DNA from 3 places in the Oceanobacter sp. 3_MG-2023 genome. Region 3 is predicted to be linked to each of the others. Evidence: predicted binding sites of a transcription regulator. Region 3 holds the regulator's gene; each other region holds the start of a gene.

Region 1 (10,553 bases), on a different contig from region 3:
CCCCGCTGGTCTTCCTGCTGCTGGTGACCGGGTTGCTGTTGTTGATCGGTATGATTCTCGACCCGATACCGGCGCTGATTCTGGTGGTGCCGGTGTTATTACCCGTCGCGACCTCGGTCTATGGCATCAATCCGTTTCATTTTGGTGTGGTGGTGTGTCTGACGCTGGTACTGGGCTTGCTGACTCCACCGGTTGGTTCAGCGCTGTTTACTGCTTCGGCCCTGTCGGGTGTCAAGGCCGAGCGTATTGCGCTGCTGCTGGGGCCTTATCTGGGTGCCATGCTGCTGGTGATTTTGCTGTTGGTGTTCTTCCCTGTGCTGATAACGGTACTGATCTGAAACAGGAACCGATAACGATCGGGTAACGCACGTTACCCACCTCTGACCACTTGCGGGTCATATTTCTTCAAATAATAACAATGGCAGCTTGTCTGCCCGGAGATACAGATGAAAAAAATAACAGGCTATCTCTCAGCATTGCTGATGGCTTTACTGTTACCGGCAATGGCGTATGCCGATACCTTGCGGCTGGGGTTGATTACGCCACCCAGTCACCAATGGACACTGGCGGCCAAGGCGTTTGCGGCCGATCTGGAAAAGAGCAGCGACGGCAAACTCAAGGTCCTGGTTTTTCCATCCGGACAGCTGGGTAACGAAGCGCAAATGTTGCAACAGTTACAGACCGGGGCGTTGGATATGGCATTTCTGACGGCAGGGGAAATGGCCAACCGGCGTCCGGATTTTGCTGCACTGTTTGCGCCGTATTTGGTGAATACCCCCGAAGATGCGATGTTTTTGCTGCATGGCAAAACAGCCACCGGCATGCTGGATGAGTTAAAAACCCTGGGGCTGGTGGGGTTGGGTTACGGCATGGCAGGATTCCGCCAGATTGTTATGCGCGACGAAGTCCACAGTGTTGATGATCTGAAAGGCAAGAAAGTCCGGACAATCCCGATTGCACCTGAGCGTGATTTTTGGGTGAAAATTGGCGCTGCTCCAACACCGATTCCTCTGCCTGGGCTTTACGATGCCTTTGCCAATGGGCAGGTGGATGGTATGCAAATCGATTTTGAAGGTACCTGGAATGCCCGTTACCTGGCCTCTGCGGGCAGTGTGATTCATTCTTCCCATATGTTGTTACCCATGGTGGGGGTGGCATCAGGCAAACGCTGGGCTGGATTAAGCGGTGACGACCGGAATCTGGTCAAGTCATTGGTGGGCAAACATCTGGATCAGGTATTTTCGATCTATTCTGAACTGGATCAGGACTACCTGGCCAAGATCAAAACCTCGGATGTGCCTGTGACCAAGGTTGGTCGTGAGTTTTTTGGGGATGCGGTGGACCGTTGGTATAAGGAATGGCGTAAAAAAGCACCGGCACTCAAGGCATTGGAAGCAGAAGCTGCGGCGCTGTAGCCTGATACCGGTAGCTGCTGTGCTTGAGTAACCCAGAAGAACGAACGCCCGTCAGGGCGTTCAGTCATCCTCATCGTCGTCGTCATCCAGATTGCGAATGATCGGACGATACACTTCAACACGATCGCCGTTTTTCAGCGGTGTATCCGGCTTGGCAAGCTTGCCAAAAATCCCTACCCGCTGTTGCTCAAGATTAATGTCGGGGTAGTGCTCCAACAGGCCGGATTGCGCGACCGCATCGGCCAGCAAGCAGGGTTCTTCGACGTCGAGTTCAATCCAGGGTTGGTTGTTGCCAATGGCATAAACAACGCTGATGTGCATGGCGTGTTCCTTTCGTATTGATCCAACAGGTTGGTGTTGTGTCATCGCCCGGTGTTCAGCAGTGGCTCTGGATTGTCACCAGACCATCGTTACTGGAAGAAGACAAGCGGCGATCAATCATGCGTTTGATAACAATCAGAAACCCGAGCGCCATAAAGGCACCAGGGGGCAAAATGGCCAGTAATATGCCCGAATAATGAGGGATCACTTCGGTTTCCAGCCAGGCAAAATGACTGCCGAGCAGCAGTGACGCATTGGCAAACAAGGTGCCACTGCCGATGATTTCACGCATGGCACCCACAGCCACCAGTACCCAGGTAAATCCCAATCCCATCGAAAGCGCATCTGCCGCCGCCAGATGCACCGGTTGTTTGCTGGCGAAGCTTTCGGCGCGGCCAAAAATGGCACAGTTGGTAACAATCAAAGCGATAAATAACCCAAGCACCTTGTACAAATCATGCAAGAAAGCATTGATGGCCATATCCACCATGGTGACCACGGTGGCAATCAATACAATCAGTACCGGAATACGTACTTGTGGGCTGATCACCCCGCGGACTGCTGAAATCATGATGTTGGTAATCATCAGCACCGCCAGGGATGCGATACCCATGCCCAGGCCATTGGTGGCGCTGGTAGTCACTGCCAACAGTGGACAGAGGGCCAGCATTTGCCCCATGGCCACGTTGTTGTCCCACATGCCTTCACGAAAAATCTGCCGGTACTGGTTCATTGCAAAATCTCCTGTTCGTTGCCGGTGATGGCTACCGAAGACGGCTGCTGGAATTGAGGCTGTTGTTGACGCCATTGTTCGATCAGTAACAGGCCTTGATGCACGCCCTTGACCACGGCTCGGGGGGTAATGGTGGCACCGGTAAACTGGTCGAAGCGGCCGCCGTCTTTCTGTACGGCCCACTGCTGTTCCGGGGTGTTGGCAAGTGATGCGCCATCAAAACCCGTGATCCAGTCACTTTTGGGACGTTCGATCTTATCGGCCAGTCCGGGGGTTTCCTTATGGCTGATGATACGGACCCCTAACAGTTCCCCGTCTGGGGTGGTGGCCATAATCATATCGATGATGCCGCCCCAGCCCGCGATGCTGATCTGCAGGGCCAATGCGGTGATATCGCCGTCTTTGCGTGCCAGCATCAGAGTTGCGGGGCCAGACAGCACCGGACTGGACAGCTGTTCCGTATCATTGAGCGGATCGTTGTCGTAATAGCTCTGTGGCAGCACCTGAGCCAGCATGGCCAGCTTGTCGGCAGTCAGATGGTCCGCGATGGTCTGATGCGTACCCAGGTTACCAACGACCAGCAGCAGGCTGACGATGGCGCAGGCACCTCCCAACAGCAGAGCCTGATACAGGGGCTGGTCGCGAAATGCGGCAGTGGGTGCGGATTGTGTTGTTTGATCCAGTGGTTGTTCCATGTCATACCACCCTGCGCTGTGCCGGTGTGTGTTTGATGGCGTCGCCAGAATGACGTCGGCCATAAGCCCGAGGTTTGGTCACGCGATCAATCAGCGGAGCCAGTGCGTTCATCAGTAAAATGGCGAAGGCGACCGCTTCGGGAAAGCCACCCCAGCTGCGAATGGCAAACAGTACAACGCCGCAGCCAGCTCCAAAAATCAGCTTGCCTACCGGTGTTGACGGTGAGGTCACGTAGTCAGTGGCGTAGAAAAAAGCACCGATCATGACGCCACCAGAGGTCAGATGAAACAGGACGCCGGGGTAGGATTGTGGGTTGCTGAGATTGCCGAGCCAGGCCAGTAAAGCCAGCGTACCAAGCAGAGAGACCGGGATATGCCAGCTGATCGTGCGGGTTATTAATAACCAGATGCCCCCGAGCAGTACCAGTAACGTGGAGGTTTCACCCAGACTGCCACGGGTCAACCCCAGGAAAGCGTCGTAAAGAGAAAAGTCCTGGCTGAGCATTGCGGCCAGGTCGGCCCCTCCGGCTGCGGCGGCTTTACTGGCACCGAGCCAGGTTGCACCTGTGATGCCGTCGGCGGCGTCACTCATCCAGGGCTGACCGGCAAAGATAATAGCGAAGGCATCGGCCAGACCAGGGGCGTTGGCGCTATCGATCGGCGTGACATTGACCCAGGTTGTAAGCTGCACCGGAAACGAGATCAGCAAGGCGATACGGGCCAGCAGCGCCGGGTTAAAGACATTTTGGCCAATACCGCCATAAATCTGTTTGCCGATGGTGATGGCAAAAAAAGCACCACCGACGGCAATCCACCAGGGAGCCCAGGGTGGCAGGGTCAGGGCCAGTAGCCAGCCGGTCAACAAGGCTGAACCATCCCACAAACGGCTGAGTGGCTGTTGCTGTACATACAGACAAGCCAGTTCGGTCAGAATCGCAGCCAGACAGGTGGTGACAAACATCACCACGGCTGGCCAGCCAAAACAATAGAACCCCCACAGACTGACGGGCGTCAGTGCCAGACAGACACGCAGCATGATGCGATCAATACTGGAGCGGTCGTGGGCATGGGGGGAAGCGGTGGGAATATACTGGGCGTCGGCGGTCATGATCATGCTCCCGCGTGGTCGGTGGTAGGGGCCGTTTCGGCTGTATCAGCGGTGTCAGCCGCTACCGTCGTGGGGGCGGCTGCCTTACGCGGTTTTTTGGCTTTGGCCTTGGCTTTTTTCGCCTGTTTGGCGGCTTCCTTGGCTGCTGCTTCCCGTTCCAGCCGTTCTTTACGGGCGGCCATCAGTTCCTGGGTGTAGCTCAGTTTCTGCTGGCTGGCACGGCTCTCGGCCAGCTCACCTTTGGCGTATTCGAAATACTGCACCAGCGGGATATGGGAAGGGCAGACGTAGGAACAGGAGCCACACAGAATACAGTCACGCAAACCGGCATCCTGAGCGCTGTCGAAGTCGTCCTGTTTTGAGTTGCGAGCCATTTCCAGCGGCAGCAGTCCCATCGGGCAGGCATCCACACAACGGCCACAACGGATACATGGCGATGGCATATGTTCGTTGACTTCGGCTTTGGTTAACGCCAGTACCCCGGAGCTGCCCTTGATCAGGGGAACCTCTGTGGTGGGCAAGACCTGGCCCATCATGGGGCCTCCCATCAGCAAGCGGGCGGGTGTTGTGGTGAGTCCGCCGCACTGTTCAAACAGGTAATGAATCGGAGTGCCCAGCAACGCTTCGACGTTCCGTGGTTCGCCAACACAGCCTCCGGCAACGGTCGTTACCCTGGAAATCAGGGGTTTGCCATGGATCAGGGCTTGCTGAATGGCGTATACGGTGGCGACATTATGAACCAGAACACCAATGTCATTACTGCGTTTTCCGGCGGGTACTTCCAGTCCGGTAACGGCCTGGATCAGTTGTTTGGCCGATCCCATTGGATAGCGGGCGGGCACCACCACGATTTCAATCGCCCCGACATTGGCAGCCGCTTCTTGCAGGGCAGCAATGGCCTGGGGCTTGTTGTCTTCAATGGCGATAACGGTGCGGTAGGCTTCGATAATGTAGCGTACCAGTCGCGCACCTTCGACAATCTCGGCGGCGCGCTCACGCATCAGGCGATCATCCGTGGTCAGATAGGGTTCACACTCACTGCCATTGACAATCAGGGTCTTGATTTCAAAACGACGGCCCTGACGCAACTTGATGGCGGCAGGGAAAATAGCGCCCCCCATCCCGACAATGCCGGCTTGCTCCACCAGGGTGGCCAACGCTTCCTGTGGCATCGAAAACGGGTCAGCGGGTGGCTGCAGTGTTATCCATTCATCCTTGCCATCCGGTTGTAAAATAATGGCATTGGCAGGCAGCCCTGATGGGTGGGGCATGGTAATGGTGTCTATCGACGTAATCGTGCCTGAGGTCGGAGCGTGAATATTGGCTGAAAAACGCCCTGCGGCAGCAGCAATACGCTGACCCTTGAGTACACGCTCTCCGGCTTGCACCAGCGGCCTGGCATCTTCGCCGGAATGCTGGCAGAGCGGCAACCAGAGGGTGTCGGGCAAGGGCAACTGACTGTTGATAACCAGCCGGGCACTGTCGATTTTATGGCCGTCGGGGTGGACGCCACCACGGATTTTTCCTAGTCCGAATAACATATCAGGCTGCCTCGGGTTTCGACCAGTGCCAGCGTTCCAGCGTCACCGGTGCTGTGTTCAGGCTGATGCAGTCTTCCGGACAGGCTTCAAGGCATTGGCTGCAACCCGTGCAGGCCTTGGCGACCACAACATGAATCTGTTTGCTGGCACCGACAATGGCATCGGTGGGGCAAGCCTTGTAGCAGCGAGTACAACCGGTACAGAGGTTTTCATCGATATTGGCCAATAGCGGTTGCGGGGACTCTCCCAGTGTCGACATATCGACGTCGAGCAGGCGAGCAAGGTTTTCCGCCAGCGCCCGGCCTCCCGGAGGACAGCAGGTAACGGCGGCGTCGCCGTTGGCAATGGCTTCTGCCGCCGGGGTGCAGCCAGGAAAACCACACTGGCCGCATTGGCTGCCAGGTAACATCTGTTCGATCTCTTTTACGATAGGATCGTCATCACCCGTGGCAAAGTATTTGGCGGCCAGACCCAACAGGCCTCCAAGCACCAGGCCTAAGAGAGTGAGTACCAAGGTTGCGATCAACATAATGCCTCCTGAAGATCCTGTGCCGGTCTGCTCCGGCGTGAGTGGTAAGAAACAACACGGCGTCGAGGACGGCGCATTCAGATCATTCCGCTAAAGCCCATAAATACCAGCGACAACGAACCGGCAGTCACCAGACTGATCGGCGTGCCACTGAACAGCTCAGGTACATTGGCCAATGCCAGCCGCTCCCGCAGTCCGGCAAACATCACCATGACAATGACAAAGCCGAGGGCGGAGCCGAGGCCAAACATCAGGCTTTCGACCAGGTTGTGCTCCTCGGTGATATTCAGCAGTGCTACCCCGAGTACAGCGCAGTTGGTCGTAATCAGCGGCAGGTAAATACCCAGTGCCTTGTGCAGCAGGGGGCTGGCCCGGCGGATCAGTACCTCGGTGAATTGCACCACTGCCGCAATAATCAGAATAAAGGACAGGATGCGCAGGAATTCGATATCCAGAGGCTGTAGTAGCCAGTGTTCAATCATCCAGCTGCATAGCGCCGAGAGCGTCAGTACAAAGGTGGTGGCCAGGCTCATGCCCCAGGCAGCGGATACATTGCTGGAGACACCCATCAAAGGGCACAGACCCAGGAACTTCACCAGTACGATGTTGTTGACCAGCGATGTGCTGACCAGAATCAACAGATATTCCATAAGGTCTCCTGAAATTCGGCGGGTCGGTCGTATGAGCACAAAATTGCATTTCCTGTGCCATGGATTTGAGGCGAATGCTGTTGTCGCAGGTAAGCGACAAAGGAATGACTGAGAATGGTGCGCAAGGCCTGATAACAGGGCATTTGATAGAAAAACGACAAAGATTCAGCTTGTAGGGTTTGCGACAATTGGCAAAAAACCGGAAAAAGCCTTTGTCGTATTGACGACAAATGTCGGCGGCATTGTCGGGCTATTGACAGAGAACATGGGCCTCTCAGTTAATTTTTATCGCGGCATACTCCTTGCTCCAACCATTAGGGTATAGCAATACGTCACCTTATCAGGAGCTGTTATGAGTAACGTCAGACTCTCGCAAGAACAGGCTGCCGCCGCCGGGCTAGAAGAAAAAGACCTGGCAGAAAAAGGCATCAGTGAAATTCATCCCGAAGGTGTGCTGCTGCCCGAAGAGGTTTTTTTTCAAGCGGTGGAGCATTCGCCTGTCGCTATTTCCATTACGGATCTGAAGGCCAACATTCTTTACGTCAATCGTGCCTTCACCCAAGTGACCGGGTATGGCGAGGATGAAGTCCTGGGGCACAACGAGTCGATCCTTTCCAATCACACCACCCCGCGCATTGTGTATCAGGCGTTATGGGGTCGTCTGGCGCAACAGAAATCCTGGACCGGCATGATGCTGAATCGGCGCAAGGACAAGCGTCTTTATCTTGCCGAGCTGACCGTTGCGCCGGTGATCAATGAAAACAACGAGACACTTTATTACCTCGGTATGCATCGTGATGGTTCCGATATGCACGAGCTGGAACAGCGGGTAATGAATCAGAAACTGATGATGGAAGCGGTGCTGAATTCAGTACCGGCGTCGGTACTGGTACTGGACGAGCATCATCGCATTGTATCGGCCAATCCCAGTTTCCGAGCCTTGGCCTCTGAGCTGCTGCATGACGAGCCGCTGGAAACCGTGGTGAATGTTATCGGTACCAAATTGGGGTCAGCCTACGAGCAGTTGCTGGAAGATCGCCGCAGCTTCGATGACAAGGAATTCTCGCTGGATTACGGCCGTAGCCGCGGACGCTGGTATTCCTGTTTTGGCACCACTATCGATGTGAAATGTGAAGAAGCGGACGGTTTTTTTGAACAGACCGTACGCCACTACGTGTTGTTGATGATCAATGACATTACCGATATCCGTCGTCGTCAGGAAGAAATCCATCTCAACGCACTCAAGGCGCTGATGGCGGAAGAAGACCTGGTACAAGGCATGCGCGAAACCGTAAATGGTGCCATTCACCAGATGCAGGGGCCGGTCAACTTACTGGGTACCGCGGTCAGCATGTTACAACGGCGCACCGGCGATCACCGTGATGACGCCTTGTTGGGTGCCCTGGAAGAAGCATTGGCCTCGGGTAACAGTGCGATGGATAACATGCGGGATGCAATGCCCGACGCACTGGAAGAGAGCAAGAAACCAGTCAATATTAATGAACTGCTGAGGGAGTCGCTGGCATTGTCTACAGAAGGACTATTAGCACAAGGAATCACCGTCGATTGGCAACCGGCGTTGCATTTACCAGCAGTGATTGGCAGGGAGCGGCGTTTACGCAGCATGTTCAAACAACTGCTCGACAATGCGGTCGACGCCATGAGCGATCGCGCAATTCGACGGCGTGAGTTGAGCATTATTACTCGCAGCGAAACAGATGGTGTGTGCTGTGAAATCATCGATACCGGCCCTGGTATTGCGCCGCCATTACAGCTCAAGGTTTTTGAGCCGTTCTTCAGCACCAAAACCTCGGGTAATGGTTGTCGGGGCATGGGACTGCCAATGGTGCACGATATCGTTACGGATCATTCCGGCACCGTGCATATTGATCTGTCCCACCGAACGGGATGTCGAGTAGTCGTACGTCTCCCGTTTGTTTCGGCACTTTAGGAGGCAAACATGATGACAACCTCCCGATTAGCGGCTGGCAAACGCATTAACAGCAAATCCGAGCTGATGGAGCGACAGTTCCGTTGCCTGGCTGAAGTGGCTGGCGTGTTATCAGCAGCCAGCACCATTGAAGAAACCCTGACAGGGATTCTGGCGGTTTTACACAATCACGGCGGCTTGCAGCACGGTGTAATCAATCTGTTTGACCCGGAAAACAGCACCTTGCAAGTAGGCGCTGTGTATCGTGATAGCGATGGGGGCGGCAAGGCTCCATCGGTCAAATACCAGCCCGGCGAAGGTATTGTTGGCCGCGTTCTGTCGAGTAACCAGTCGATTGTGCTGGGGCGTATTTCCAGCGAACCACGATTTCTTGATCGGCTGGAACTCTACGATCTGGAGCTGCCTTTTATCGGTGTGCCGATTCGGGATGCCAAAGGCAAGGCGATTGGTGTTCTGGCAGCTCAACCTGACGTTCCGGCGGATGACTATCTGGCCGAGCGTACCGAGTTTATGACCGCTGCGGCCAACCTGTTATCCCAGACAGTCCGTCTACTGGTCAATCAGGAAGAAGGCCAGACCATTGCCCGGGAGCGCGATGAGCTGCGCCGTGAGGTTCGGGTCAAATATGGTTTTGACAATATGGTGGTCGGCCACTCCGATGGCATGCGCAGGGTCTTTGACCAGGTACGTCGGGTCGCCAAGTGGGACAGCACCGTACTGATTCTGGGCGAGTCCGGTACTGGTAAGGAGCTGATTGCCAACGCCATTCACTATAATTCGCCGCGAGCGCACAGCCACTTTGTCTGTCTTAACTGTGCTTCCTTGCCAGAAAACCTGCTGGAATCCGAATTGTTCGGCCACGAAAAAGGCGCTTTTACCAATGCCGTCAAACAGCGCAAAGGGCGTTTTGAACAAGCGGATGGTGGCACCTTGTTTCTGGATGAAATTGGTGAAATCTCGGCTCTGTTCCAGGCCAAGTTATTACGTGTATTACAAGAAGGTGAGCTGGAACGGGTAGGGGGTGGCCAAACCATCAAGGTCAATGTCCGTATTGTTGCCGCTACCAATCGCAACCTGGAAGAAGAAGTCGAAAAAGGCCGCTTCCGTGAAGATCTTTATTATCGCCTGAATGTGATGGCAATCCAGTTGCCACCGTTACGTGAACGGCTGGTGGATGTTCCGGAACTGGCTACCTTCCTGCTCGACAAGGTTTCGCGTCAGCAAGGGCGTCCCTTGCGTCTGACTGACAATGCCATTCGTATCCTGATGAGTCATGACTGGCCCGGCAATGTCCGGCAGCTCGAAAACTGTCTCGAACGGGCGGCAGTGATGAGTGAAGAAGGCATTATCGACAGCGATGTGATTGCCTTGCCGGATCATCAGCGCCAGACGATGGCCAGCAGCCATAGTCATTCAGGCTACAGTCATCCGTCCCCGGCCTCAGCGACCAGTGTTGACCTCGACAACCCGGAAATGGATGAGCGGGAGCGTCTGATTGCCGCTCTCGAACAGACCGGCTGGGTACAGGCTAAAGCCGCCCGCCTGCTGAATATGACACCGCGTCAAATTGCCTATCGGATCCAAACCATGAAAATCAACGTGCGCAAGCT
Region 2 (10,553 bases), on a different contig from region 3:
CGACTCCGAAGGCGTAGGTCGCCCGGATGTGCAATTCCACTTTTTGCCACTGCTCGACAACTTCGATAACACACCCGGAGAAAAACCAGAAGCCGAAGCCCATGGTGTCTCTATCAAGGTGGGTCATCTGCGCTCCAAATCCCGGGGCGAAGTACGCCTTGCCAGCAGTAACCCCAGTGATCTGGTCGAGATTGACGCCCAGGTGTTATCGCACCCGGACGATCTGAAAAACCAGGTTCGCGCCGTCAAGGTCGCACTAAAAGCCATGGAACAACCGGCACTCAAGCGCCTGATCAAACGCGTGATCGAACCCGACAACATTGCCATTGACGACGACAAGGGGCTTGAAAACTTTGTCCGCAAAAACATCAAGACGGTCTATCACCCAGGGGGTACCTGCAAGCTGGGCACCAACCCGCAAGACGCCGTTGTCGATCTGGAACTGCGTGTTCACGGCGTTCCCAACTTACGTGTGATCGATATGTCGATTTGCCCGCAAGTGCCCAGCGGCAACACCAACGCCGTTGCCATGATGATCGGTGAACGTGGTGCCGATCTGATTCTGAACCCCGGCCAGATCCTTGCCACGACCACCAGCCAGCTCACTACTCCAAGTACAAAAAAGGAACCCGCCCATGTCTGATATTCAACTGCTGCCAGAAACCCTCGCCTTTCTGGAACGTCAACACGGACAGTTCATCGATGGTAGCGCCGTGGCGCCTGCCGCCGGTACAGAAGTCATTGATATTACCAACCCGGCAACCGAGCAGGTTATTGGCCAGGTCACCAGCGCCTCGACCGACCAGCTGAACCAGGCGGTCGACAATGCCAAGGCCTGTTTCAAAAGCACCTGGGCCAACTTCAATCCCTACGCTCGCGGCCAGCTATTGAACAAACTGGCTGATCTGATCGAAGCCAATGCCGAACAGATTGCGCAGCTGGAAACCTTGTCCAGTGGTAAATCAATCAACCTGTCACGGATGTTTGAAGCCCAGCAAAGCGCCATTTTCCTGCGTTATTACGCTGGCTGGACCACCAAAATCACTGGCGACACGCTACAACCTTCGTTCCCGTCCATGGCCGGAGAGCAGTACAGCGCCTTTACCCGACGCGAACCCATCGGAGTGGTAGCCGCCATTGTGCCGTGGAACTTCCCGCTGATGATTGCCGTCTGGAAACTCGGCGCGGCGCTGGCCTGTGGTTGCACCGTGGTGTTGAAACCCAGTGAATTTACGCCACTCACCTGTCTGCGTCTGGCCGAACTGGCCAAAGAAGCGGGCTTGCCGGATGGCACGCTGAACGTGATTAATGGCAAAGGGGATGTTGGTGCGCAGCTGATCCAACACCCGGATATCGCCAAGGTGTCCTTTACCGGTTCGGTACCAACGGGCAAAAAAGTGAATCTGACAGCAGCAGCCGACCTGACCCGTTGCACCCTGGAACTGGGGGGCAAAAACACCGCCGCGCTATTAAAAGATGCGGATATCGACCGTGCAGTCGGTGGTTTGCTGCAAACCGGCTACATTCACCAGGGCCAGGTTTGTGCTGCGCCAGAACGTGTGTACGTCCACGCCTCGCGACTGGATGAACTGACCGCCAAACTCGGTGGCGCACTCAGTGCGGCACCGATGGGATCACCCCTGGATGAACAAGTGGTTTTTGGCCCGATTTCCAACAAGCCACAATATGAAAAAGTGTGTCATTACCTCGACATCGCCAACCAGGAAAGCCGCATTCTGACCGGTGGCAAGGCGGTACCAGGGCCGGTCAATGGCAAGGGGTATTTTGTTCAGCCCACCATCGTGCAAGTCAATAGCGCCAACGACACCCTGATGCAGGAAGAAACCTTCGGGCCTATCCTCAGCTTTATGGCGTATGAAGAAGAAGATGAACTGATCAGTCTGATCAACAACACCCCTTACGGCCTCGGCACCAGCTTGTGGACCAACAATCTGTCGGCCACCATGCGTATGATTCCACAAATTGAGTCCGGCACTGTCTGGGTCAATCTGCATACCATGGTGGACCCTGCGGTGCCTTTTGGTGGCGTCAAACACTCCGGTATTGGCCGTGAATTTGGCAGTGCGTTTATCGATGAGTACACAGAAACCAAATCGGTCATTATGGCGTATTAAGCTCTGATCCCGGTGTTGGTCTCTCCCATGACTCCCTGTCAGGCGCAGATGAGACCAACACCGGCCTGCGCGCCCATACCGTCCATGCTTATACCTTCCGCGCCATATCTGCCCCCTGATCCATCCTCCCGGCTTGCCGGACAGCTGCCTGCAGAAGTCGCTGTTTTCATTTCCTGTAGCCACTGTCTCGGGTTTTGAGCAGACTGGTTCAATTCTTGCTTTTTTAATTGAATATTCAAGTTTTAAAAAGTGAGATTTTGCATGCATCCACAATCTGACCTCGCGCATTGGGAATCTTCTGTACACGCAATTTGCGGCAATTTTTCGACCCACCCCCAGCGCCATATTCCTTTTTTGGGCAGCATCCAACTAAGCAATCTCGGCGGACTTGAAGTCGCTCATATAGAAACCAACGCCCATCGCGTTGAACGCGGCTATAAAGCCACCCAGGACGATCGCTACTGCTTTTTGATCCTGCAGACCGGGGGCGTCATGGGGTTCAGCGCCTGCAACGGTGAAGAGCTGGCCCTGAAGCCCGGAGAAATCGTTCTGATTGACTCTTCCTGGCGCTTCAACATGCTGCCACAAGGGCTGATCCAGCAAACGTCGGTGCACTTGCCACGCACACTGGTGCAGAACCTTTTACCGGGCAAACAGCCCTTTCACAAGCTATCCTCCAACGGCATCAGCACACAAATGTTACGCAATATGATGCAGCAATTACGTTACTCAAATACTCATTTTGGTGCAGCAGACAGCGAAGGTATGGCGTTACAACAGGCGCTGGCCTCCTTGCTGCAACCGGCACTAAACCTGCACGAACAAGCCCCTTCATCTTTGCGGGCACTGGCGGAACAGCATATTGTACGGCTCCTGCAAGATCATCGTTTGTCACCGGAACGGCTGGCCGATGAAATGCATATTTCCCGCCGCACTCTCTACCGGCTGTTTGAGTCCGAGGGTCAAAGTATTGCCCACCGCATCCTGACCTTGCGACTTGACCGCTGCAGCGCCGAACTGGAATGGCCTGGCAACGATGCCCTGTCGATCACGGATATTGCCTTCAAATGGGGGTTTTCAGATGTGTCGCAGTTTTCACGTGCTTTCAAGCGGGAACGCGGCATCTCGCCACGGGAATATCGGCAACTGTCACTGCAAGCCGCCAATATCGCTCAGGACACCAGCAGCCATGCGCCCGAGTTTTTTTAGCGGGAATGCTTGCGTCTTAACGCAGGGGTATCCCGCGATGCTTCCTGATAACAAGGCAGCCGGAAAAAGCCGGTAAAACCAATAAAAAAAACCAACCAAATGGCACCAATAAGCAGTATTGCTGTTGCAGTCATAACCTATGCTTCTCTGTTTTTTTATTATGGCTCCAGTCTGGCACAGACGTTCCCTACCGGTATGGCAAGACGCCATGTTTACGCCCGGCAAGGGCCGGATGGCTCAGATTGTCCTTTACTGCGAATCACCTTGTGCCAGTAACCAGCGACGATCCAGAGACGTAATGCCCCGGCATCCCATCAGGTTCAGCGATCGCCCGAGTTCTTCCTGAACAATCGTCAAGACCCGATCCACCCCGGCACCCCCATAAGCTGCCACGCCATACAAGGTGGTACGAGCCAGCAAAACGCCTTCAGCCCCTAACGCCAGCGCTTTGATAATATCGGTGCCACGCCGTACCCCACCGTCCAGCAACAGACTGATACGACCATCAACAACCGGTGCAATACGCGCCAGGGCGTCCAGACTGCTGCTTGCCCCATCAAGCTGGCGGCCACCATGATTGCTGACGACCACCCCATCCAGACCGAGGCTGATTGCCATCCGCGCATCGTCTGGATGCAGCACGCCTTTCAGAATCATCTTGCCGGGCCAGTTGGCACGAATCGCCGCCAACCGCTGCCAGTCCAGTCGGGTATCCAGTTGCTCGGCGATAAACTGCATGGCACCCAATGCCGTGCGCTCACCATCAGGCAAATAGGCATTCAGATTACCCATGGTCGGCAGGCCTGCGGGCACCATCACCCGCCACAACCAGCCAGGACGGGTCAAGACATTCAGCTTGTTGGCCAGGGTCAGCTGGCGTGGCGAAGCAAAATTGCGCCGGTCCCACTCACGATTACCAACCACCAGGGCATCACTGGTTACCACCAGCGTTGAGCATCCGGCTTTTAAGGCCCGCTGGAGCAAATCCTGCTCCAGCGACGGGTCTTTCAAGGCATAGAGTTGAAACCAGAGATCGGCATCCGGGACCTGCTGGCGAACCTGCTCCAGGGAGGCGTTGGCAACCGTACTGAGCGTAAAGGGCACGCCATGCGCAGTGGCTGCACGCGCCAGTTCGACATCCGCATTGGGCCACAACATGCCGTTAAAACCACTGGGGCCAATGGCCAGCGGCAGCTGGCTGGCCGAGCCAACCAGTGAGCCAGCCAATATGGGCGGGTCATTCGGAACCAATGTTTTGCTGTGCAAACGGTACTGCTGAAAAGCACTCCGGTTACATTGCAAAGTGCTTTCGTCTTCCGCGCCACCTTGCAGATATTCCCAGGCAAAACCAGGCAGCCGATGGCGGGCTACATGGGCCATTTCGGCCACACTGAGAATACGTTGCGGATCATAACCGCGGTAATACCGTCGCATGGTCGGCTTCCTGTCTGGTCTGGCCGGGGCGACTAGTGAGTCGCCACCCGTGCTGCAGGCACCGGCTCTTCAAGATCGAAGACCTGCGTGAAAAATTGCGGAAGCTTCAGCCGTACATCGCTGGCAGCAGCAGGGTTATAAACCCACGGCCCCGATGGCTGGACACACTCATCGCCCATGCGGAACATCCGGCCCGTTGCCTGATTCAGCAAGATGCCCTTGATGCCCTCCCGAATCGTGCAATCCCGTAATGAGCGTTCCAGGCCACTACGAACCTTTTCCGAGTGGACCAGGTCGAACGCATGTCCGGCATCCGGATAGCTGGTAATCTGGATATTGGCTCCGGTACTGGCGCTGCGACTGACGTAATCACGGCACTGGTCGACCGCATTCACCTGATCATTGGCACCGTGGTAAATCCGGATTGGTGCCTGTATCAGCTTGTCATCTTCACGATATTGAAAACTGCAATCAGGATAAAACGCCGCAATGGCAGCAAACGACAAGCCCGCCTGTCCGTACAAGGATTGCATCCGTTCCATGCCTGCGTACAGGGTCGCCTGCCCGGACTGCGTAAAGCCAATCAGTCCGATACGTTTGGGGTCAATACCCGGATATTTTGCCAGCTGTGCCAGCGCCGCGTAGGCATCCCGAATCAGCGCCATCCGCCGCAGACTGCTGGTGGACTCAATCCGGCCGTTGGTACTGTCGACCATAAAGGTGCCGATACCCCGTTGATTCAGTAACTCAACCCAGTCTTGCAGTTCGTAGGTATAGCCACTGGCACCGTACAGCAGGATCACCACCGGATTGTTGTCACCTGGTGGCAGTCTTAAAGCACCGACGATACCGGCCTGCTCGCCGCCCTTGCCCCGCAACAATTGCTGGTCGGACATGGTCACGGTCGTAAACGTTATGACATGAGAAGAAACTGCCGCCCGGACGCTGGTCGCATACAACACCAAACATCCCAGCAGCGTGATAGCCAGGCTCAGTCGCCTTGTTATTGATATAGCCATAGTGGTTCGCCACTGCCGGACTGTCTGTGGCAATCACAGCCAGCCCGGCATCAAGGCTCAGAAGTTAACAGTATAGGTAGTGGTTACCCGATACTCATCGTATCCAGCGGCAAAGCTGCGATCGATAAAGATACCGCGTACATCAAACGTCAGTCCTTTGAATGCACCTTCCTGCAGGCTGTAGGTCACGTACAGGTTTTTCTCGGTTTCATTTTCATCCGTCAAATCGCCCACATCAATGTCCGTACCCTTGATCATACGGGCGAACACTTTCAGGCCTGGCAAGGTGTCTTTGGCGTTATACATGTACACCAAACCAAGGGATTTTTCGTCTGGACGAACAAACGCCAGGTTTGACCACTGCACCAGATAAGGCTGCGGGATATAACCATTCAGGGTTGGGAAGAACTTGTCGTTGTTCATCTTCTGATAGTTAATCATCACCGCGTGATTACCCATGCTCAACGACTCACGTACACCAAATGCCTGGGTATCGTATTCGCCATTGCGGGCTTCACCGTCATCGCTGACGCGGAACAAACGCACGTCGGTGCGCGAACCCACATCGCCGAAGCGGGTTTTGTAGGTCAGGCCAGCGTACTGTTGCTTGTAGTAGTCGTTCAACGTCCCCAGGAAGTAGGTCACGTTCAACGCTTTGTTAACGTCATAGCTGGCACCAAAAAAGTCCAGGCCATCGGAACGTTCTTCATCGTTACCAAAGAAAATGGACATGCCTTCCTTGTCGGACGATTCACGGGTTACCACAGACCAGTAACGACCAGCGGTCAACGTCAGTCCGTCAATCTCCCTGGACTGCAGCATCGCACCTTCATAGATGGTATCCAGCTGACGGCTGGTGTCATCCCAGGCGATCGGCAGATGCGGACGATGATCACCAATGGTCAGTTCGCTTTTGGAGTATTTGGCCTTGAACGTGGCACCGGTACGGCCATAAGTGTCTGGCGCTTCACCGTCAGCGTGGATAGGCACAGAACCATCGTCACCATCGGCACTCATGATATAGGCCAACTGGGAAGACGCATCCAGACCCACCTGAATGGTCGTGTCGGTGTAACCGGAAGTGAACTGCAGGTCGCCACTTTGAGACCAGCTACCTACGTCGTCGGCATCAGTATCGTAGCTACGAGTCAGATAAAAGTTTTTCAGGTCCAGTTTAACGGTGCTGTCCGCAACAAAATCCGCCAGAGCGGTGGTTGGCAGAGCCAATCCCGTCACGGCTGACAGTACGATTCCGACTTTACACAGATTGCTTTGTTTCATTATATGTTCCCTTCTGCTTTTCATTGAGTACCAGTGACTGCTGGCGTGTGGTTGTACCGGCCACTCCTTCCCTTGCGGTGAAGAAACCGGCCTTACTCGCCTGGTAACAGAACGTCTTGCGCTCTGTCGCCCCCCTGTTGCCGACGCGGTCAAATCCCTGCCGCGTTCTTGTTATGGGTTACTCGATTACTGCACAAAAAATCGCAAGGTCACGTACACTCAAGACGCAACCGATTTGTCATTCAAGCAATGGTAAGCCCGGTTGAAATACACCAGACCGTCATCTGCATTACCGATGCGTACATCAGCAATGCGGCAATAAAATACGGTGTGGGAGCCCATTTCATGGCTCTCATGGATCACGCAATCGAAGTTCACCAGCGCTTCATCCAGTGCCGGAGCACCGGTTTTCAGACAGCTCCAGCGGTGCTTGGCAAAACGCTCTTCGCTGGTCAGTTCGCGGTTGGCAAAATCCCAGGAAACTCCCTGGTGCTCGCTGGTCAGCACGTTGACGCACAACGTCTTATTGGTTTTGAAATGTTCATGAGCGTAGGAATTGCGGTTCATGCAAACCAGCAAGGTCGGTGGCTCATCGGTGACACTGCTGACGGCGGTGGCGGTAAAGCCGAAGCGCCCGGCGTCACCATCGGTAGTGATAACGGTGACAGCTCCACCCAGCAACGACATGCCATTGCGGAATAATTGAATATCGACCATGGTATGGTTCCTCTAATGGTAGTTAGATGTCGAGTACTAGACGTGGGGATTTGGCGCGCGAACAACACAGCAGCATCTGGTCGTTGTCCTCTTTTTCTTCGTCGGTCAGGAACACATCGCGGTGATCCGGAATGCCTTCGATGACATCGCACAAACAGGTGCCACAGGTACCTTGCTCACACGATACCCTGACCTTCAGACCGGCTTCGGTCAGTGCCTGGGCAATGCTCTGGTTTTCGCCAACAGTCACGGTGATGTCACTGGCTTCGGCATACACTTCAAAGCTGCTGCCACCGGTTTCAACCTCGACCTGGAAAAATTCCTTGTGAATGCGTTCGTCGGCAAAGCCTTTGCTGGCGGCACTGGCCATCACCCATTCCATAAACCCGGCAGGGCCACAGGTGTACATATGGCTACTGTCATCGGCACCATCAAACACCCGATCCAGATCGACACCGGCACCGTCGTGTTCATCGTCAAAATGCAGGTGCACCCGATCGGCAAAAACGCTATTCAGCAGATCATCAACAAAGGCACAACTACTGCGCGAGCGACCGCAATACCACAAATCAAACGGCTTGCCTGCGGCGTGCAGGGCATACGCCATGGCGATCATCGGCGTCACACCGATACCACCACCAACAAGAATCGAACGACCGTCGGTAGCCGCCAACGGGAACAGGTTGCGAGGCGCGCTGATTTGCAGCTCGGTGCCTTCCAGCAACCGTTCGTGAACGGCGATCGAACCACCGCGGGAATTCGGGTCTTTCAAGACACCAACGCGATACGCACTGTTGTCGGCCGGGTCATTACACAGGGAATACTGACGAATCAGGTTATCACCCAGGTGCAGGTCAATATGGGCACCGGCTTCAAACGCCGGTAATGGCTGGCCTTGCGGGTCGACCAGCTCCAGGGCAACTACGCCTGCGGCGTGTTGTTCGCGCTTGCGAACCACGACGGTCAAGAGTTCGTCTGTCATACGCTATCTCCATCCGGTCAATACCGGCGTTTCTTCTACTGTGCAGCCACAAAGTGGCGGGCTGAATCGGGTGATCGTGCGGATTTATGCGGCGCCGTGGCGCTGACCGGAATCAGCGCCTGGCGACTACCGCATAAACAGGCCACCGTTCACATCCCAGGTCGTTCCCGTGGTGAAATAGGCTTCGGGGCGTGCCAGCTGCACGACCATGTCACCAATAAAGTCAGCATCACCAAGCTTGCCCGCCGGAATATTGGCCAGCAGGCCAGGCAAGCGCTCAGCAGGCACCAGCGCCTTCACCATGGGTGAATCGATCGGCCCTGGCGCAATGGCATTAACGGTGACGCCGCCAGCAGCAAGCTCTTTGGCAAACACCTTGGTCAGGGTCAGGATGCCGCCCTTGGACGCGGCATAATGGGCGCCGGTTGAGGTGCCGCCGTTTTGCCCGGCCAGCGACGACATATTGATCACGCGCCCATAACCCTGGCTGGCCATATAGCCGCCAATCACCTGACAACCGGCAAAGGTGCCGCCGAGGTTGATATTGACGACCTCATTAAATTCTTCGAGAGAGATATCCATCACTGGCGTCGCCCGGGTCACGGCGGCATTGTTTACCAGCACGTGCAAGGCACCCCATTGCTCCAGTACGGCAGCCAGGGCACTCTCGAAGTCGCCTTTGTTGGCCACATTGAGAACAACCGCCATGGCGGTATCGCCACTGGCATCCAGTTCGCGGGCGGCGGCTTGAGCGGCATCCAGGTTGATATCACTCAAAACGACGTTGTAACCCGCGCCATGCAGACGCCTGGCGATGTGGTTGCCCAGCCCCTGCGCGGCGCCAGTGACCAGTGCTACCTGTGTTGATACGGTCATGAATTTCTCCTCGGTACTGCTTGTTACTGTCGGTTGGTTGCTTGTTTACAAGCGACTGTCACACGGTTCTCAAATGGCTTTTAACGGCTTTAACAGCTTTAACGGCATCAAACGCAATCAGGGCGGCATGCCGCCCTGACAGCCGTTAGAAAATAAAGCTGACCGTGCGCAAGAAGCCGTCGGCATGCAGCAATTTCACCACTTTCCGATCAACCAGAAAGCCTTCATCCGTCGGAACCAGGCGGTATTCAATATTGGCTGGATAAGTCACCAACTTGCCGTGGCGCAGCTCGTTCAGCGTCATGGCACAACGGACAACCACAACGTCATCGCTGGCTTCCAGTACACGAATACGGGACATCATACGAACGGTGTAACCCACGGAATCAGCAGAAACCGATTCACCATTAATCAGGCGCGCGACTCGCATACGGCGCATGTCCGCATCGTCCAGAGCCAGGTTCAGGGTGTTGAGGTAATCGGTTTCATTCAGATCGGTCGGAACGATATACAGACCGCTGTCCGTCCACAGCGACAACCACTCCTGATAGCCTTTGTGATCCAGCAGGTCGGCTTCGTAGCCAATAAACTCGGTGACTTTGGCGAGTAATTCGGTATTGGATTTCATCGCTTACTTCTCCTCTGCCGGCGCAGTGTTGGTTGTGCTGCCAGCAGCCATCATTTTCTTGTATTGCTGATACGCACCACGCATACCGGTTTCAGAGCAGACGGCACCTTGTGGGTTACCATCAACCGAAGTCCGCAGCCTGGTCATGCCCCGGTTCACCAGAATCCAGCCATCTTTACCGGACTGAGAGCCCTTCTGTACCCGCTCCCATGCTTCGCCATCATCTGGCGTACCAAAGCCCATCGGGCCTTGAAAGTGTTCGTGCAAGCGCA
Region 3 (10,553 bases):
CAGTAGCCGGGTACGCCACATTTCATACTGGCGCTGGCGTCGGCCGTAGGCATCGCTGGATGGATCCATCAGGTCGATTTTTTCCTGGATGCCGGCGATGTCTTCATCTCGCATCACGCGGCCGATGTACTGCAAGTGACGGCGTTTGGCACCATGTTGTTTGATGCGGCGGCTTTCTTCCAGAGCGGCATGCAGCACATCACTGATGGGCATATCGTTCCATAGTGATGGGTTCAGTTCGGTCAGTCGTTCTCCGAGTGCTTGCCAGCGCTCGGCTTCCCGTTTCATTTCAGATTTGCTGACCAGCTCGTATTCTTCATCTGGCTGGGAGTCAAAGTCGCTCATACAAGGTTGCTCATTATGGTTCCGACCGTAGTCGCTAAAATGGTGTGCAAGGGATGATCCATAAGGATACCCGGCACATCTAGATATAAATCAGAGTAGCCAGTCCGAGGAATGACATAAAGCCAACCACATCGGTGACTGTCGTCAGGATAACACCACCGGCCAAGGCGGGATCAATACCACGGGCCTTGAGAATTTGCGGCAATGCGGCACCCACCACAGCAGCAGCCATCAGATTGATAATAATCGCGGCGGACATGATCAGTGACAGCTTGATGTCGTTGAACCATACCCAGGCCATAATCGCAATAATGATGGCCCACAACCCGCCGTTGAGGGCTGCGACCAATAATTCACGATGAAAAAGCCAGCGGAAGTTGGCACCACTGAGATGCCCGAGTGCCTGGCCGCGAATCACCAGTGTCAGTACCTGGCTGCCGGCAATACCGCCCATGCTGGCGACAATCGGCATCAGTACCGCCAAAGCAACAACGGCTTCAATGGCCTTGTCAAACAGACCGATAACCGCAGAAGCAATAAAGGCGGTAATCAGATTGATGCCCAGCCAGACCGCGCGCCGGCGGGCGGTTTTGAGCACCGGGGCGAAGGTGTCTTCATCATCGTCGAGACCGGCCATGCTCATTAATGAGTGGTCGGCGGTTTCCCGGATCACATCCACCACGTCATCAATGGTGATACGGCCAAGCAGCATGCCATTGGCATCCACCACCGGGGCCGATACCAGATCATGGCGTTCAAACAGCTTGGCGACTTCCGTTTCATGCTGGGTTGCCTGGATCACCATGATCCTGCCGGTAGACATCACTTCGCGCACGGTTTGTTGGGGGTCACTCACCAACAGTTTGCGGATGGGCAAGGCACCGATAAATTCGTTTTGCCGGTTCACCACCAGAAGGTTGTCGGTCATGTCTGGCAGTGACTGGTGACGACGCAGATAGCGCAGCACAACATCCAGAGTAATATCCGGACGAATCGTGATGGTGTCGGTGTTCATCAGACCACCGGCGCTGTCTTCCGGGTAGCCCAGAATGGCTTCAACCCGGGCGCGATCCTGGTGGTCCATCGAGCTCAGAATTTCCTGGGTCACTTGCTCAGGAAGTTGCTGGAGCATATCGGCGATGTCATCGGAATCGAGGTCAGCGGTGGCATCGACCACCTGCTCTGCGCTCATGTCGCTGAGGAACTGACTCTGGATATCGATCGACAGGTATTGCAGTACCTCACCTTCGATGCCTTTGTCGACCAGCTCCCAGATGACTTTCCGGGCTTTGGGCGGGGAGGATTCGATCAGGTGGGCGACATCAACAGGGGCCAGGCCGGAGTTGATGATCCGGCGTACGCGTGCCATGGCACCGGACTCGAGCGCTTCGTTCAGGCTGTTGAGTTTGGATCTGGCCTTTTCGCTGAGTTCTGCCATGGAAGCCCCGGTACGGAGTGAATGATTGATTCTAGCCTGAATCACCGAGTGTGGCTATCCGGGGAATACTGAAACTACTCGCATTGATATCGCTAGTGATTTGATTTTATAGGAAACTTTGATTGTTGGAGGAAGTGTTCTGGGGAATATGGCGGTCGTTGACCGCCGTTGTTGGAGGCAAGAACAGGTCGGCTATCGAACGGCTGTCAGGTGTTTTTATTCACCCTCATCAAAGCGACGATTGATCAGGTCGCAGAGTGCGTCCAGTGCTGCCTGGGCATCCTGGCCCTCTGCTTCGATATAAAGATCGGTACCCTTGCTGGCGGCGAGCATCATCACGGCCATGATACTTTTGGCATCGACCATGCGGTTTGGATAACCCACCTTGATGGTTGCGCCGTAGCTGGCCGCGGTTGATACCAGTTTGGCGGCTGCCCGTGCGTGTAAACCCAGCTTGTTGATGATGGTGATTTGCGTGTTAACCATCCAGGCTCCCGAAACGATTGGATTGTGGGTAATAAGCATCAGTGGCTGTGATGGGCAGCAGACCTGAGCTCGCGGTGACGTACCTGTACATTGCCAAATTCTTGTTTGAAGGCTGCGGTCAGGCGTTCTGATAAATACACTGAGCGATGTTGACCGCCAGTACAGCCAATGGCAATGGTCAGGTAGCTGCGGTTATTTTCGGCAAAACGGGGTAACCAGCGCAACAGGTAAGTACGGATGTCATCAAACAGTTCGGTGACTTCCGGCTGGCTGGATAAAAAATCGATAATCGCCTGATCCTGTCCGGTCAGGGGACGTAATTCATGTTGCCAGTAGGGGTTGGGCAGGTTGCGGACATCAAATACAAAATCGGCATCCAGAGGAATCCCCTGCTTGAAGCCAAAGGACTGGAACAGAATGGCCATATCCGGGGTGACTTTCTCGGCTACTCGCATCTTGATCAGGCTGCGCAGCTCATGGACTGACATGCGGGTGGTATCCAGCGTCAAGTCAGCCAGGTTGGCAACAGGTTCGAGCAATTCGGTTTCGCGCTCGATGGCTTCTGCCAATGAGATATTGTCATTGGTGAGGGGGTGTTTGCGACGGGTGGAGCTGAAGCGTTGTAGCAGGACTTCTTCGGTGGCATCCAGAAATACAATATCGACCTGGCGATACTGTCCGGGTAAGCAGGTCAGTACCTGGGTCAGCTGTTCCATGGCGTCGGGCAAATTACGCACATCGACACTGACAGCGACATTGGCGCGTTTTTCGGCGCTGTAGGGTAAATCCGCCAGTGCGGGCAACAGATCAACCGGCAGGTTGTCGATGCAATAAAAACCGAGATCTTCGAGCACGGCCAAAGCGCTGGACTTGCCTGAGCCAGAGCGGCCACTGATCACAACCAGGCGCATGATGCGGTCTCCGTATTGGTCTGGTTAGTGGTTGGCCAACGCTCGTTGGTACAGTTCCTGATCGCTGCTGGCACTACGCAATTGCTGACGGTAATCATTCTGACTGAAATTTTGCGCCAGTGTGGCGAGAATTTGCAGATGATCGTCCGTTGCTTCTTCAGGGACTAATAAAGCAAATACGAGGTCAACCGGTTGATGGTCAATGGCATCAAAATCGATGGCCTCTTGCAAGTGAAGTAACACGCCGACGGCTTGTTCGCATTGCCGTAAACGACAATGGGGGATTGCGATGCCTTCACCAATGCCAGTACTGCCCAGACGTTCACGTCCAAGCAGGCGTTCAAACACTTCGTCCGAACTGCTGCCGTCAACTTTTTCGGCAATCAGTCCGGCAAGAAACTCCAGCAATTTTTTTTTGCTGGTAATGGCGACGTCGGTACGGGTGCATTCTGGCAGTAGAATATCGGCAATCGCAATGCTCATAGGTCAACCTTGCCCGTGCTGTCGGGCAATCAGTTTTTCTTTGTGTTTCAGGAGTTGACGGTCCAGTTTGTCGGCCAGCAGATCAATGGCGGCATACATATCGTCGTGAGTTGAGGTGGCGTGAAAGTCAGCACCACTGGCATGCAGGGTGGCTTCTGCCTGTTGTCGGCCTTTTTCCAGGGTCAGTGTGATCTGGCCAGAAGTAATCGGGTCGACATGACGCTCAAGACGAACCAGTTTTTCCTTGACGTATGCTTCCATGGCTTCGGTCACTTCAACATGGTGTCCACTGATATTGATGCTCATAAACGGCTCCTTATCGCTCGCTTGTATCGAACAGAGATCGACGCTATCGGTCAGATCAATTGTTTCCGCTCATTGGAAGGCGGAATCATCATGGCTTCACGGTATTTGGCCACCGTGCGGCGTGCAACCTGAATGCCCTTGTCGCCCAGCACAATGGCAATTTTGTTATCACTCAGGGGTTTACGCGGATTTTCTTCGCTGATCAGTTTTTTGATCATGGCGCGAATGGCGGTGGATGAACATTCGCCACCGGCGTCAGTACTGACGTGGCTGGAGAAGAAATACTTCAGCTCGAAAATACCACGAGGTGTGTGCATGAATTTTTGCGTGGTGACCCGTGAAATGGTTGATTCATGCATACCAACGGCATCGGCAATATCATGCAATACCAGAGGTTTCATGGCTTCTTCGCCCTGTTCAAAGAAGTCGATTTGGTACTCGACAATTTTGGTGGCGACTTTCAGCAGGGTTTCGTTGCGGCTTTGCAGGCTTTTGATAAACCAGCGCGCTTCTTGCAAATGGTCTTTGAGGAAGGCGTTGTCGGCACTGCTGTCGGAACGTCGCACCAGTGAGGCGTAGTCGGAGTTGACACGCAGCTTGGGGGCGATATCCGGGTTAAGCTCAACACGCCATTCATCACGGATATTACGAACAATCACGTCCGGTACGACGTATTCTGACTGCTCGGAGCTGATATCAGCGCCCGGCTTGGGGTTGAGTTCTTTAACCAGACGCAGGACGGCTTTGAGGTCTTCTTCCTTGAGCCGGGTTTTGCGCATCAGGGTGGGGTAATCTTTACTGCCCAGCAGGGCGATGTAGTCGCCGATCACCAATTTGGCTTCTGCCAGCCAGGGTGTTTCGGCAGGTAGCTGGTTGAGCTGAAGAATCAGGCATTCACGCAGGTCGCGGGCAAAAACACCGGCGGGGTCAAACTGTTGCAAGCGTTTGAGGACGGCCTGGATTTCATCTTCTTCAACACCCAGTTCCGGGTCAATTGAACCGAGTATGTCGTCGATGGTGGTGTGCAGATAGCCATCGTCATCAACCCCGTCGATCAGCATGGTGGCGATCTCGCGATCGGTGTCACTCATGGGAGTCAGGTTCAGCTGCCATTCAAGATGATCTTGCAGGTCGTCTGTGGTGGCATGACGGGAGTCATAATCAAAGTCGTCATCGCCAACCGGGCCAGAGCCTGAGGAAACCCCGGCCGTGGTCTGGAACGTATCATCCCAGTTGCTATCGACTGGCAGATCATCTGGCATCTTGTCATCAGACCATTGCTCACCCAGTTCCTGGGTGTCGGCATCGGTCGTGGCCGCTGTTGCGGTGACTTCCCTTTCCTGATCTGCATTGGTTTGCTGTGCATCCGGGAAGTCGTCGTGCTCGGACTCTTCGAATTCCAGCATGGGGTTGGAGTCCAGGGCTTCCTGGATTTCCTGTTGCAGATCGAGGGTAGACAATTGCAGCAGTCGAATTGCCTGTTGCAGCTGAGGGGTCATGGTCAGCTGCTGACCCATTTTTAACTGAAGCGATGCTTTCATACAGCGTTATTATTCATCGGTTGTCGGCATGGTCTGTGCATTATACGCCAGCCTGTGAGACAGGGAATGCTTTTCATGGTGGCGAATGAAACAGCGCTGGGCATCATAGCCCTGCAAGCCGATAAGATTCAAAGATGGAAGTCATGACCAAGGTAGATAGCCCGAACCTGTTCGTTGGCGAGTACATCATCAGCGCTGCCTTCGGCAATTATGTGTCCACCGCCTACGATATAGGCTTTTTCACAAATTGCGAGAGTTTCGCGGACGTTGTGGTCAGTAATCAGTACGCCGATGCCACGTGCCTTGAGTTGACGAATGATATCCATAATGTCAGCGACCGAGATCGGATCAACACCGGCAAAGGGTTCATCCAGCAAAATAAAGGAGGGTTCGGCGGCCAGGGCGCGGGCTATTTCGACCCGTCGTCGCTCGCCACCAGACAGGGCCATGCCGAGGCTGGTACGAATGTGCTGAATGTGAAATTCATCCAGTAGCTGTTCCAGCTGTTGCTGACGTTGGGGTTTGTTCAGGTCTGACCGGGTTTCCATGATGGCCATGATATTGTCTTCGACGCTGAGTTTGCGGAAGATCGACGCTTCTTGTGGCAAATAGCCAATGCCTTTCTGGGCGCGGCCGTGCATGGGCAGATGGCTGATATCGTCATCATCGATACTGACACGCCCCTTGTCGGCTTGTACCAAGTTGACAATCATATAGAAACAAGTGGTTTTACCTGCGCCGTTAGGGCCCAGCAAGCCGACAATTTGTCCGCTGCTGACCGCCAGGGAAACGTCCTTGACGACTTCGCGGCCGTTATAGCTTTTGGCCAGATGTTCAGCCTTGAGCGTTTTCATGGTTGTACGTCCGTGTTGGGCTGGGGTTGGATAATCACTTGAATACGCTGGTTGTCGTCAGCGCCGCCAGTGCCACTGCCGGATGTTTCTGCGCCACTGGCTGAGACGGTTTCCTGTTCAATGTCATAACGGATCAATTCGCCACTGAAGAGGTTGTTTTCCTGACGCAAGGCGGCGTCTCCCTTGAAGGCAATTTCCTTGCGGTCGGCGTAAAAATCAATACGTTTGGCCGTTGCTCTGGTGATCGGTTTGTCGCTGCTGACCTGTTGCTGGTAGCGAGCCGGTTGACCTTCGGCAATCGCTTGTTTGAGCGCCTTGCCATCCAGTATCAGTGTCAGACGATCGGACTCGATGGTCAGTGTGCCTTGCTTTAGTACGACATCGCCTTCGTAGACGACCATACCAGTCTTGCGATCGAGTTCGGCGCGGTCGGATTCGATGATCATTTCTTGTTGCCAGTCTTCAGGCAAAGCCTCGACCGTGGTCGCCAAGACACTGCCAAAGAACAGCAGGGCGGTCAGTTTATTGTACATACCGGGTACTCACGTGTGCTTGAAGGTCGAGATGTTGGCGTTTGATATCCAGCGTCATACCTGTTGCATGGGTGATGTTATTGCCATGACGAATGATGACAGGTTCAGAGGTTGAAGCGGTGGCTGATGCGGGCTGGTAAAGCAACAGGCTGGTGGTGATGCTGAATGTATCAGCATTTTCTGCTGCCGTGGCCAGAGAGCGTACTTCCACCTGCTGGCTGAGTTCAACCTGGCTGTCGGTATCCATAATGCGGCCTGATTGAGCGCTGACTTGCCAGTGTTGCTGCGGGTCTGTTTGTGTCGTAATCACCGGGTTTTCCAGCCGGGTTTCCGATAATGACGGAATATGGCGAGAGCCATCGGCCGATAACATCTGTTGTAGCTGGCCATCCGCATCGTAACGACGGTGTTGTAATTGTTTGCCGTAATAATCCGGTTCAAGACTGGTCACCGGCGTTGCTGCCGTGACCAGCTCAGTGGTATAGCGCTCTACCGCCAGCAAGGCGAGGCCAACGGCCACTGCCAAGACCAGCAGCACATAGCGCTTGCGCATCAGATAACTCCAGCACGCAGCAAGTCGTGCATGGTGACAACACCACAAATATTCTGACCGTCGGTAACGACCAGGGCATTGATCTTGCCGTCTTCCATGATTTTTAACGCTTCGGCAGCCAGCATACCGGGGATGATGGTTTTGGCCTGGCGGGTCATCAGGTCTGAAATCAGGGCGGAGTGGATATCGACACCATGATCAATGGTACGGCGCAGGTCGCCATCGGTGAAAATACCCACCAATTCACCCGCTGCCGTTTGTACGGTGGTCATACCGAGACCCTTGGTGGTCATTTCCAACAGGGAGCGTGACAGGCTGGATTCGGGTCTGACGACCGGAATTTCCCGGCCGCTATGCATGATGTCTTCGACTTTTAATAACAAGCGTCGACCCAGACTGCCACCGGGGTGGGAAAAGGCGAAGTCTTCTGCCGTGAACCCACGGGCTTCCAGTAACGCAATTGCCAGGGCGTCTCCCAATACCAGAGCACTGGTGGTTGATGAGGTAGGCGCCAGGCCCAGCGGGCAGGCTTCAGAATCCACACTGGCGTTCAGGTGAGCAGCCGAGGCAAGGCCCAGGGTGGATTGCGGGTTACCGGTGATACTGATCAGGGGCACTGCCAGACGTTTCAACAGAGGCAACAAGCTGGTTACTTCGGCGGTTTCGCCGGAGTTACTCAGGGCAATCACCACATCGACGGATGTGATCATCCCCATATCCCCATGGCTGGCTTCGCCAGGGTGGACAAAAAATGCCGGGGTTCCTGTACTGGCCAGTGTAGCCGCAATTTTGCGACCAATATGGCCGGATTTGCCCATGCCTGACACAACAACCCGGCCTTTGCAGGACAGCATCAGCTGACAAGCAGTTTTGAAATTGTTGTCCAGCATGGCGGACAGGTTGTGAATCGCACGTTGTTCCAGTTCTATGGTACGTAGTGCCGACGACAGGAAATCAAATTCAGTGTTCATTGTTATCCATTACTTGTCATTACAAACAGAGTGGCCAGGTAGCCAAGGTAACTCAGTCCTAGCAGGCTGCCACTGAATCGTCCCATCACGCCACTGCGGCGATTGAGTACAAACAGCACCAGCAATGCCAGCGTCAATGACAGCATAACAGGCAGATCGCGATGCAGAGCCATCGGCTCGACCGCTACGGTAGCGATCAGGCCAGGCACTGGCATTACCGCGAGCAGGTTGAAAATGTTGGAGCCAATCACGTTACCGATGGCAATGTCGTGATGTCCTTTCAATGCGCTGGCAACAGAGGCCGCCAGTTCTGGCAGGCTGGTGCCAATGGCGACGATGGTCAGACCAATCACCAGGTCACTGACCCCAAAGTTATGGGCAATGATGGTTGCGCCCCAGACCAGAGCCTTGGAGCTGGCCATCAGGCAGACCAGTCCGGAGACGAGCCAGAAAACAGCCATTTTGGTGGGCAGCGATTCAATTTCTGCGGCTTCATCTTCGTCGACAATGGGTTCACCACTCTCATCGGACTCCTGGAACAGGATGTACATGGTGGCGACCAGACCGGCCAGCAGAAGGAGGGAATCAACATAACTCAATTCCAGGTCGGCCAGTGTCAAGCCCGCCAGAATGCTGACCAGCAACAACAGTGGCAGCTCTTTGCGCAGTAATTTCTTTTTCAGCGGAATCGGGCTGACCAGCGCCGTAATCCCCAGTACCAGGCCAATGTTGGTGATGTTGGAGCCGAGGGCATTACCCACAGCCAGGTTGCCAACACCATCCAGAGTTGCGACGGCAGAGACAAACAATTCAGGAGCGGATGTGCCAATGGAAACAATCGTCAGCCCCACCATTAGCGGTGACATGCCAAGGCGGCGAGCTGTTGCTGCAGCTCCAAGGACAAATTTGTCGGCACTCCATACCAGGACAACCAAGCCGATTAAGACGGCAACCAGTGCTGTGATCATGATGCTCCTGCAGACAGACTCTGCTCAGACGTACTTGATGATAGAAGAGGCCGCATTGTACCGGAGGGGCGCAGAGGCGCAATTGGAACAATGCGTTTTGTTGCAGGTGAAAGACATCACAAAAGCGGCGTTGGTTCTGAAGGATCAATCCGCTATGCTAGCGCTCACTTTAAATCCCGTATTTCCGGCCCGGGAAAGGACGCTTTCATGGTGGTTGAGCAACCCTACATTTCGGTGCGTGATCTGGTCTTTACACGCGGCGACCGGCTGATCTATGACGGCCTGTCTGTTGATTTCCCCCGTGGCAAGGTGACGGCTATTATGGGCCCGAGCGGTACCGGGAAAACAACCCTGTTACGTTTGATCGGCGGACAATTGACCCCAGACCAGGGCTCGATCGTGCTGGCGGGGGAGGAAATCACCACGCTCAAGCGCCCGCAATTGTTCGAATTACGCAAACAGAAGATGGGGATGTTGTTCCAGACCGGTGCTCTGTTTACCGACCTGAACGTTTTCGACAACGTCGCATTTCCTTTGCGTGTTCACACTGATTTGCCGGAATCCATGATTCGGGATCTGGTACTGATGAAATTGGAAGCCGTTGGTTTACGCGGTGCCCGTAATTTGAATCCTGCTGAATTGTCCGGTGGTATGGCGCGTCGTGTGGCATTGGCCCGTTCCATCGCCATGGATCCGGAACTGATTATGTACGATGAGCCTTTTACCGGCCTCGATCCTATTTCGATGGGTATGATTGTCAAATTGATCAGGGGACTGAACAAAGCCCTTGGCTTGACCAGCTTGCTGGTCTCTCACGATGTAGAGGAATGCTGTGGCATTGCCGATTACCTCTGCCTGGTATCCGGAGGCAAAGTAATTGGCTTCGGTTCACCAAATGAGCTGTTACATGAAGGCTCCGATGAAGTTCGGCAGTTTCTCAGCGGCGACCCGGATGGGCCTGTGCCGTTTCATTATCCGGCAAATGATTATCGTGAGGATATTTTGGCAGGAGGTAACTGAGCATGCTTGAGCGATTGCAGTTGTTGGGCCGCAAAGGCTTGTCTTCAATTGAAGCCCTCGGTTCCGCTTCGCTGCTGTTATGGCACTCCCTGTCCTGGGGTGGGCCGGGCAGTGCTAATTTTTCCGATCTTATACGTCAGCTTT

What was found. The regulator sigma-54, encoded in region 3, starts transcription at its own class of promoters, with help from an activator protein. The targets are predictions, from matches to a motif close to TGGCACNNNNNTTGCTNT.
Region 1: nifL (nitrogen fixation negative regulator NifL) is a predicted target of sigma-54. The motif match lies at 7,284-7,301, and genes of this name have one in related genera.
Region 2: feaR (transcriptional regulator FeaR) is a predicted target of sigma-54. The motif match lies at 2,340-2,357, and genes of this name have one in related genera.

What each region holds. Positions count from the first base shown of each region.
Region 1 covers NZ_JAUYVX010000022.1:86-10,638, reverse strand. The annotation lists gene Q8W32_RS16090 (TRAP transporter large permease) at 1-338, shown strand, start outside; gene Q8W32_RS16085 (TRAP transporter substrate-binding protein) at 447-1,415, shown strand; gene Q8W32_RS16080 (RnfH family protein) at 1,476-1,736, opposite strand; gene Q8W32_RS16075 (electron transport complex subunit E) at 1,792-2,469, opposite strand; gene rsxG (electron transport complex subunit RsxG) at 2,466-3,164, opposite strand; gene Q8W32_RS16065 (RnfABCDGE type electron transport complex subunit D) at 3,166-4,272, opposite strand; gene rsxC (electron transport complex subunit RsxC) at 4,275-5,813, opposite strand; gene Q8W32_RS16055 (RnfABCDGE type electron transport complex subunit B) at 5,815-6,342, opposite strand; gene rsxA (electron transport complex subunit RsxA) at 6,420-6,992, opposite strand; gene nifL (nitrogen fixation negative regulator NifL) at 7,345-8,943, shown strand; gene nifA (nif-specific transcriptional activator NifA) at 8,953-10,553, shown strand, end outside.
Region 2 covers NZ_JAUYVX010000001.1:100,015-110,567, reverse strand. The annotation lists gene Q8W32_RS00515 (GMC family oxidoreductase) at 1-643, shown strand, start outside; gene Q8W32_RS00510 (aldehyde dehydrogenase family protein) at 636-2,135, shown strand; gene feaR (transcriptional regulator FeaR) at 2,397-3,344, shown strand; gene Q8W32_RS00500 (alpha-hydroxy acid oxidase) at 3,594-4,778, opposite strand; gene Q8W32_RS00495 (dienelactone hydrolase family protein) at 4,811-5,797, opposite strand; gene Q8W32_RS00490 (OprD family outer membrane porin) at 5,855-7,078, opposite strand; gene Q8W32_RS00485 (flavin reductase) at 7,298-7,795, opposite strand; gene Q8W32_RS00480 (PDR/VanB family oxidoreductase) at 7,818-8,777, opposite strand; gene Q8W32_RS00475 (SDR family NAD(P)-dependent oxidoreductase) at 8,904-9,653, opposite strand; gene Q8W32_RS00470 (aromatic-ring-hydroxylating dioxygenase subunit beta) at 9,799-10,281, opposite strand; gene Q8W32_RS00465 (aromatic ring-hydroxylating dioxygenase subunit alpha) at 10,285-10,553, opposite strand, start outside.
Region 3 covers NZ_JAUYVX010000005.1:144,840-155,392, reverse strand. The annotation lists gene yjgA (ribosome biogenesis factor YjgA) at 1-345, opposite strand, end outside; gene mgtE (magnesium transporter) at 425-1,783, opposite strand; gene Q8W32_RS06515 (HPr family phosphocarrier protein) at 2,000-2,269, opposite strand; gene rapZ (RNase adapter RapZ) at 2,308-3,180, opposite strand; gene ptsN (PTS IIA-like nitrogen regulatory protein PtsN) at 3,205-3,663, opposite strand; gene hpf (ribosome hibernation-promoting factor, HPF/YfiA family) at 3,667-3,969, opposite strand; gene Q8W32_RS06495 (RNA polymerase factor sigma-54) at 4,020-5,510, opposite strand; gene lptB (LPS export ABC transporter ATP-binding protein) at 5,639-6,364, opposite strand; gene lptA (lipopolysaccharide transport periplasmic protein LptA) at 6,361-6,897, opposite strand; gene lptC (LPS export ABC transporter periplasmic protein LptC) at 6,887-7,450, opposite strand; gene Q8W32_RS06475 (KpsF/GutQ family sugar-phosphate isomerase) at 7,450-8,421, opposite strand; gene Q8W32_RS06470 (calcium/sodium antiporter) at 8,424-9,389, opposite strand; gene Q8W32_RS06465 (ATP-binding cassette domain-containing protein) at 9,597-10,409, shown strand; gene mlaE (lipid asymmetry maintenance ABC transporter permease subunit MlaE) at 10,412-10,553, shown strand, end outside.